2 regions of the Streptomyces thermospinosisporus genome follow, and region 1 is predicted to be linked to the other one. Evidence: riboswitches for the same ligand, from Rfam matches in the RefSeq annotation. Region 1 holds a riboswitch; the other holds the start of a gene.

Region 1 (4,180 bases):
GGGGCGTTGCGCAGCGGGTTGTCGTCCGCGGGCCACTCGCCGGAACCGACCTTCTCGATCTCGGCGCGGATGGCGATCATCGCCTCGCAGAACCGGTCGAGCTCGGTGAGGTCCTCGGACTCGGTCGGCTCGATCATCAGCGTCCCGGCCACCGGGAACGACATGGTCGGCGCGTGGAAGCCGTAGTCGATCAGCCGCTTGGCCACATCGTCCACGGTCACGCCGGTCGCCTTGGTCAGCGGGCGCAGGTCGATGATGCACTCGTGCGCGACCAGCCCGCCGGGGCCGGTGTAGAGCACCGGGTAGTGCGGCTCGAGGCGCTTGGCGATGTAGTTGGCGCTGAGCACGGCGACCTGGGTGGCGCGCTTGAGGGCCTCGCCGCCCATGAGCCGGACGTAGGCCCAGGAGATCGGCAGGATGCTCGCCGAGCCCCACGGCGCCGCGGAGACCGGCCCGACCCCGGTCTCCGGTCCGGCCGCGGGCTGGAGCGGGTGGTTGGGCAGGTACGGGGCCAGGTGCGCCCGCACGCCGACCGGGCCGACGCCGGGACCGCCGCCGCCGTGCGGGATGCAGAAGGTCTTGTGCAGGTTCAGGTGCGAGACGTCGCCGCCGAAGTGGCCGGGCTTGGCCAGGCCGACCAGGGCGTTGAGGTTGGCGCCGTCGACGTAGACCTGCCCGCCGGCCTCGTGCACCCGGGCGCAGATGTCGGCGACGTGCTCCTCGAACACACCGTGCGTCGAGGGGTAGGTGATCATCAGCACCGCCAGCTCGTCGCGGTACTGCTCGATCTTGGCGCGCAGGTCCTCGACGTCGACCTCGCCGTTGTCGGCGGTCTTGACGACGACTACCTTCATGCCGGCCATCACGGCGCTGGCGGCGTTGGTGCCGTGCGCGGAGGACGGGATGAGGCAGATATTGCGCTGCTCGTCGCCGTTGGCCCGGTGGTAGCCGCGGACGGCGAGCAGACCGGCCAGTTCGCCCTGGGACCCGGCGTTGGGCTGGAGCGACACCTTGTCGTAGCCGGTGACCTCGGCGAGGCGCTCCTCCAGCTCGCGGATGAGGGTGAGGTAGCCCTCGGCCTGCTCGGCGGGCGCGAAGGGGTGCAGCGCGCCGAACTCGGGCCAGGTGACCGGCTCCATCTCGGTGGTCGCGTTGAGCTTCATGGTGCAGGAGCCCAGCGGGATCATGCCGCGGTCCAGCGCGTAGTCGCGGTCCGCGAGGCGGCGCAGGTAGCGCAGCATCGCGGTCTCGGAGCGGTGCTGGTGGAAGACCGGGTGGGTCAGGTACTCGTCGGTGCGCAGCAGGGCGTCCGGCAGCGCGTCCCCGACGCTCGCGTCCAGGGCCTCGACGTCGCCCTCGGTACCGAAGGCGCGCCACACGGCGGCGAGCTGCGCCCGGCCGGTGGTCTCGTCGCAGGCGAGGGAGACGTGGTCGGCGTCGACCTGGCGCAGGTTGACTCCGTTGTCCCGGGCAGCGGCGACGATCTCGGCGGCCCGGCCCGGGACCCGCACGGTCAGGGTGTCGAAGTAGGAGCCGTGCACGATCTCGGCGCCGGCGGTGCGCAGGCCCTCGGCGAGGATGGCGGCGTAGCGGTGGGTGCGCCGCGCGATGGTCCGCAGGCCCTCCGGCCCGTGGTAGACGGCGTACATCCCGGCCATCACGGCGAGCAGCACCTGGGCGGTGCAGATGTTGCTGGTGGCCTTCTCGCGGCGGATGTGCTGCTCACGGGTCTGCAGCGCCAGCCGGTAGGCCTTGTGTCCGTCCGCGTCCACCGAGACGCCGACCAGGCGCCCGGGCAGGCTGCGCGCCATCTTCTCCTGGACGGCCATGTAGCCGGCGTGCGGCCCGCCGAAGCCCATGGGCACGCCGAAGCGCTGGGTGGTGCCGACGGCGATGTCGGCGCCCAGCTCGCCGGGCGACTTCAGCAGGGTGAGCGCCAGCAGGTCGGCGGCGACGGTGACGAGCGCGCCGAGCTCGTGCGCCTGGTCGATCACCGGCTTGATGTCGCGGACGGCGCCGGAGGCGCCCGGGTACTGGATGAGGACGCCGTTGATCTCACGCTCGGCGATCTCGGCGGGGATGCCCTCGCTGAGGTCGGCGACGACGACCTCCACGCCGGTCGGTTCGGCGCGGGTCCGGATCACGGCGATGGTCTGCGGCAGCGCGTCCGCGTCGACCAGGAACAGGCCCTTCTTGTTCTTGCCCATGCGCCGGGACAGCGCCATCGCCTCGGCTGCGGCGGTGCCCTCGTCGAGCAGGGAGGCCCCGGAGGTCGGCAGGCCGGTGAGGTCGGCGACCATGGTCTGGAAGTTCAGCAGCGCCTCGAGCCGGCCCTGCGAGATCTCCGGCTGGTAGGGCGTGTAGGCCGTGTACCAGGCGGGGTTCTCCATCACGTTCCGCAGGATCACGGGCGGGGTGAAGGTCCCGTAGTAGCCGAGCCCGATCATGGAGTCGAGCACCTGGTTGCGGTCGGCCAGCGAGCGCAGCTCGGCCAGCACCTCGGCCTCGGTGCGGGCGCCCGGCAGGTCCAGCGCGTCGGCGTTCTTGATCACATCCGGCACCGCGGCGGCGGTCAGCTCGTCGAGCGACCCGTAGCCGACCTGGGCGAGCATCTTGGCCCGGGCCTCGTGGTCGGGGCCGATGTGGCGCTGCTCGAAGGGCGTTCCCTGTTCGAGCTCGGAGAGCGGAGTGCGGTGGGCGGTCATTGCGGAGGCCTCCTGGTCTGACGACCTTCGAGGGGCACCACGGCGCGGGTGCCCGGACGGCCTCCCCCTCTGTCATCTCGACCTGAGAGCTTCACCGGATCGCCGTAAGGGACCCGGCTTTCACCGTCGGTGAGAGCGGAAGCCGTGACACCCGCCCTGCTTTCCAGAGTGACCTCGTCCGTGCGGTACGTGGGCCTGAGAGATTCCGGGGAGGATTTGCTCCTTCGGCGCCTCCAGTGGGGCCTGGAGGACTCTCCCGCACAGGGTCAGCGGCCGTCTGCCAGCGTACCAGCGAGAGCAAGGCCGGGCCCTGGCCGGGAACCTTCGAGTGGCCGCCGCATCGTTTGTGCCGTTTTGTAGTACTTACGGATGAGTTTTGCGACCAGTGGAGGGCCCGTGGACACCGACATCGATCCGCGCAACCTGATCGGCCGCAAGGCGTTCGACCGCAACGGAAACCGCATCGGCACGGTCGACGAGGTGTACCTCGACGACGCCACCGGCGTGCCCGAGTGGGCGGCGATACGCACCGGCCTGTTCAGCAGGGACGCGTTCGTTCCCCTGGAACCGAGCGAGCTGATCGACGGCGCCCTCCACGTGCCCTACGACCGCGCCCTGATCAAGGACGCCCCCGACTTCGGCGTGGGCCGCCACCTCTCCCCGGAGCAGGAGCTCCAGCTCTACCACCACTACGGCCTGGACGTGGCCGCCCCGCCCCCGCTCCGGGACCGCGACTTCGGCAAACTGGCCGGCAAGGACAAGCAGACCTGACCCCCGCGGCGTACGGGACCGACGGCCTCCGCGGATAACTCCGCCGTCGTCCCTGCGGGCCCCGCCCCACCGTCCGTCCCCGTGCCGGCGGGTGCCGCCCCTGCACCACGTCCCGTGACCGCGGGTGCCGCGTCCCCGTCCGCTTTCGCGCCCGCGTGCGCCGTCCCGCCGTCGGTCCTCGCGCAGGCGTGCTCCGCACGGCCTTCGGGCCTTGCGCCCGTGGCCGCGCCGCCCTCCATCCCCGTGCCCGCAGGCGCCGCGCCGCCGTCCATCCCCGTGCCCGCAGGTGCCGCGCCGCCGTCCATCCCCGTGCCCGCAGGTGCCGCGCCGCCGTCCATCCCCGTGCCCGCAGGTGCCGCGCCGCCGTCCATCCCCGTGCCCGCAGGTGCCGCGCCACGGTCCGTCGTGACCGCAGGCGCCACACCACCGTCCGACCTCGGACCCGCGGACGCCGCATGACGGCCCGCGCCCGCGGACGCCACACCACGGCCCGTCTCTGTGCCCGCAGGTGCCGTACCGCCGTGCGTCCTCGTGCCCCCGGACGCCGCAACACCGTCCGCCCCCGGGCCCGCGGATGCCGCCCCGTCATCCGTGCCCGGCTCCCTGTGCGCCGCGTCGCCGCTTGCGGCAGGCCCCGCTTCCGCACCCTTTGGGCGTCGCGTACCCGCCGCCGAGGAGGCCGGGGACGGTCTTCGGGTCACCAG
Region 2 (4,180 bases), on a different contig from region 1:
GATGGCGATGCCCGCCTGCGGCGGCAGACCGCGCGCGAACTCCACGGCGGGCGCGATGGTGTACGCCATGTGCGAGCCGGCGACCTGGTGGAACTGCTCCTCGGAGCTGAAGACGGGGACGTAGGCCTGGCCGTCCAGCTCCATGGCGGGCAGGTCGAGCGGGCCGCTGTGCGGGCCGCCGCCGTTGGGCAGCGGCACCCAGATGAAGCTGCGTCCCAGCACCTCGACGATCCGCCCGCCGGCCGAGGGCACACCGAGCGACGCGGAGAGCACCTCCTCCAGCTCGTTGCCGGGCCACCCGCCATGCGGATGGGGATGCGCCTGCGCCGGGAAGTCCGCGGAGAAGCCCGCCGGAATGTCCATCTGCCTACCGCCTGCCTGAAACACTGCCGTAGCCCAGAAGGCTAACGCGCCCCCAGCCCTCCGTTCTCCACGGCCGTGACCCCCGGTCAGCCCGTGAAGCCGATGCGCTGGAGGGCGTCGGCGGCGGGGCGGTCGAGGAGGACGGCCGAGGCGCAGCCCGGGGGGAGGTGGGCCTGGTGGGCTGCTTGGAGGAGGCGGTGGGTGGCGGTGCGGTGGCGGCGGAAGGCGTAGCGGGAGACGGCGCGGCCGCGGCGGCGCTGGCCCTCGAGGGCCGCGTCGGGCGGGACGTCGAGCAGGATCAGGTGCAGGGCGCCGCCGCGGCGGCGGGCCTCGCGGGCGAGCCAGCGGCGCACCCAGGTCTGGGTGCCGCAGTCGTGGACGACCAGGGGCTCGCCGGTGCGCAGGGCGCGGCGCAGGCCGGCGTAGTGGGCGAGGCGCACCAGGGGCCGGTAGCAGGCGTAGGGGAGGAAGCGGGGCACCCGGCTCGCCCAGCGGTCGCGCATGTCCTGGGAGTCGATGCGCCTGCCGCGCACCGTGCGCTGCATCAGGGTGGACTTGCCGCTGCCCGGCAGGCCGGTGACCGCGACCAGGTCGCGCGGGCCGAAAAGAAGCGCGCGCGGGCTGCGGCCCGCCCGGTCGCGCAGATCGCGGACGACGGGCGCGGGCAGCGGCGCGCACGTCTCCCGGGTGGGTGCGACGGGACTGCCGGGCAGCCCGACACCCGGGGTCGTGGCGTACGCCGTGATCCTGTTCACCGTATTCGTCCTCCCCTGGGGCCGGTCCTGTGGACCCCTCCCCGCCGAGTGTAAAGAGACGGTAATGCCCTGGTGGTGCGTTTTGGTCCGCGTTCCGGAACAGGCCTGTCACAGCCTGCTGTGATCGTCGTGCGCGCTGTGCGTCTGCTGAGAAGGGTCCCCCTGCCGAACGCCCGGGATGCGTGCAATGATGTGCGCGCCAACTGCATACCGGCCGTTTGAATCCGCGCGGGAGAGTCCCCGGCACCTTGCCGCCGGGGCGCCGAAGGAGCAAGTCCCTCCCTTGAATCTCTCAGGCCCCGTTACCGCGCGGGCGAGGCACATCTGAAAAGCGGGCCGCTGCCGCAGTGCTCCGGTGGCCCCACCCAAGGTGCAAGTCCTGATCGCCGCGACAGCGGTGGTCATGGCGAACCTCTCAGGTTCCGATGACAGATGGGGAGGAAATGTCCTCGCCTGTCATGCTTGGGAGACCGACCGATGAGCAGTACCGAACTCCGCCGCACCGCGCTCGATGCCGTGCATCGTGCCCTCGGCGCGACGATGACCGACTTCGCCGGCTGGGACATGCCCCTGCGCTACGGCTCCGAACGCGACGAGCACAACGCCGTGCGGACCAGGGCCGGCCTGTTCGACCTGTCGCACATGGGTGAGATCACCGTCACCGGCCCGCAGGCGGCCGCCCTCCTTGACTACGCCCTGGTGGGCAACATCAGCGGCATCAAGCCGGGCCGCGCCCGCTACACCATGATCTGCCGCGAGGACGGCGGCATCCTGGACGACCTGATCGTCTACCGGCTCGGCGAGACCGAGTACATGGTGGTCGCCAACGCCTCCAACGCCCAGGTGGTGCTGGACGCGCTGACCGAGCGCGCGGCCGGTTTCGACGCCGAGGTGCGCGACGACCGCGACGCCTACGCGCTGCTGGCGGTGCAGGGCCCCGAGTCCCCGGCCATCCTGGCGAGCCTCACCGACGCCGACCTGGAGAACCTGAAGTACTACGCCGGCCTGCCGGGCACGGTCGCCGGGGTGCCGGCGCTGATCGCCCGCACCGGCTACACCGGCGAGGACGGCTTCGAGCTGTTCGTGAAGCCGGAGCACGCGGTCGAGCTGTGGCAGGCGCTGACCAAGGCCGGCGAGGGCGCCGGGCTGGTGCCCTGCGGGCTGTCCTGCCGGGACACCCTGCGCCTGGAGGCCGGCATGCCGCTGTACGGGCACGAGCTGACCACCTCCCTCACCCCCTTCGACGCCGGTCTCGGCCGGGTGGTGAAGTTCGACAAGGAGGGCGACTTCGTGGGCCGCGCCGCGCTCGCCGAGGCCGCCGAGCGGGCCGCGCAGAACCCGCCGCGGGTCCTGGTCGGGCTGGTCGCCCGGGGCCGCCGGGTGCCCCGCGCCGGGTACGCGGTGGTGGCCGGCGGCGAGGTGATCGGCGAGGTCACCTCCGGAGCCCCGTCGCCGACCCTGGGCAAGCCGATCGCCATGGCGTACGTCGACACCGCGCACGCCGAGCCCGGCACCGAGGGCGTCGGCGTGGACATCCGCGGCACCCACGAGCCGTACGACGTCGTTGCGCTGCCGTTCTACAAACGCCAGAAGTGACACCGTCTTAAGCCGGACCACCGCGCGTGCCGCGCATCGGGGCACGTCCGGCCTGCTCACGCATGCCTCACCCAGGTCCCTGAGTCATCAGCCATCACCCCCGTACAGGAGAATTCAGGCCATGAGCAACCCCCAGCAGCTGCGTTACAGCAAGGAGCACGAGTGGCTGTCGGCCGCCGAGGACGGCGTCGCGACGGTCGGCATCACCGAGCACGCGGCGAACGCGCTCGGCGACGTCGTGTTCGTCCAGCTCCCCGAGGTCGGGGCCACCGTGACCGCGGGCGAGACCTGCGGCGAACTGGAGTCGACCAAGTCGGTCAGCGACCTGTACTCCCCCGTCTCCGGTGAGGTCACCGAGATCAACGAGGACGTGGTGAACGACCCCTCGCTGGTGAACTCGGCCCCCTTCGAGGGCGGCTGGCTGTTCAAGGTGCGCGTCTCCGAGGAGCCGTCCGACCTGCTCTCCGCCGCCGAGTACGACGCCCACATCGCCGGCTGAGGAGCCGTACGCCATGTCCGTTCTGAACACGCCCCTGCATGAGCTCGACCCGGCCGTGGCCGCCGCGGTCGACGCCGAGCTGCACCGCCAGCAGTCCACCCTCGAGATGATCGCCTCGGAGAACTTCGCGCCGGTCGCGGTCATGGAGGCCCAGGGCTCGGTCCTGACCAACAAGTACGCCGAGGGCTACCCCGGCCGCCGCTACTACGGCGGCTGTGAGCACGTCGACGTGGTCGAGCAGATCGCCATCGACCGGGTGAAGGAGCTCTTCGGCGCCGAGCACGCCAACGTCCAGCCGCACTCCGGTGCACAGGCCAACGCCGCCGCGATGTTCGCGCTGCTCAAGCCGGGCGACACGATCATGGGTCTGAACCTCGCGCACGGCGGGCACCTGACCCACGGTATGAAGATCAACTTCTCCGGCAAGCTCTACAACGTGGTCGCCTACCACGTCGGCGACGACGGCCAGGTCGACATGGCCGAGGTCGAGCGGCTGGCCAAGGAGAGCAAGCCGAAGCTGATCGTGGCCGGCTGGTCGGCCTACCCGCGCCGGCTGGACTTCGCCGCGTTCCGCCGGATCGCGGACGAGGTCGGCGCCTACCTCATGGTCGACATGGCGCACTTCGCCGGTCTGGTCGCGGCGGGCCTGCACCCGAACCCGGTGCCGCACGCCCATGTGGTGACCACCACCACGCACAAGACGCTGGGCGGCCCGCGCGGCGGTGTGATCCTGTCCACCGCCGAGCTGGCGAAGAAGATCAACTCGGCGGTCTTCCCCGGTCAGCAGGGCGGCCCGCTGGAGCATGTGATCGCTGCCAAGGCGGTCGCCTTCAAGGTCGCCGCGAGCGAGGAGTTCAAGGAGCGCCAGCGTCGTACGCTGGAGGGCGCCCGCATCCTCGCCGAGCGCCTGGTGAAGGACGACGCGAAGGCGGCGGGCGTGTCCGTTCTGACCGGCGGCACGGACGTC

The links. A riboswitch is a leader RNA that binds a small molecule or an ion and turns the genes downstream of it on or off. The one in region 1 is predicted to bind glycine.
Region 2: linked by a shared signal. The riboswitch ahead of gcvT (glycine cleavage system aminomethyltransferase GcvT) and the one ahead of gcvP (aminomethyl-transferring glycine dehydrogenase) in region 1 are both predicted to bind glycine.

What each region holds. Positions count from the first base shown of each region.
Region 1 is NZ_BAAAIZ010000090.1:10,285-14,464, reverse strand. It holds gene gcvP (aminomethyl-transferring glycine dehydrogenase) at 1-2,705, opposite strand, end outside; glycine riboswitch at 2,879-2,974, opposite strand; gene ABD207_RS25360 (PRC-barrel domain-containing protein) at 3,102-3,476, shown strand; partial or broken gene ABD207_RS25355 (DNA polymerase IV) at 4,171-4,180, opposite strand, start outside.
Region 2 is NZ_BAAAIZ010000025.1:22,973-27,152, forward strand. It holds gene ABD207_RS10440 (enhanced serine sensitivity protein SseB) at 1-363, opposite strand, end outside; gene ABD207_RS10445 (AAA family ATPase) at 450-1,118, opposite strand; glycine riboswitch at 1,338-1,436, shown strand; glycine riboswitch at 1,437-1,560, shown strand; gene gcvT (glycine cleavage system aminomethyltransferase GcvT) at 1,596-2,714, shown strand; gene gcvH (glycine cleavage system protein GcvH) at 2,836-3,213, shown strand; gene glyA (serine hydroxymethyltransferase) at 3,227-4,180, shown strand, end outside.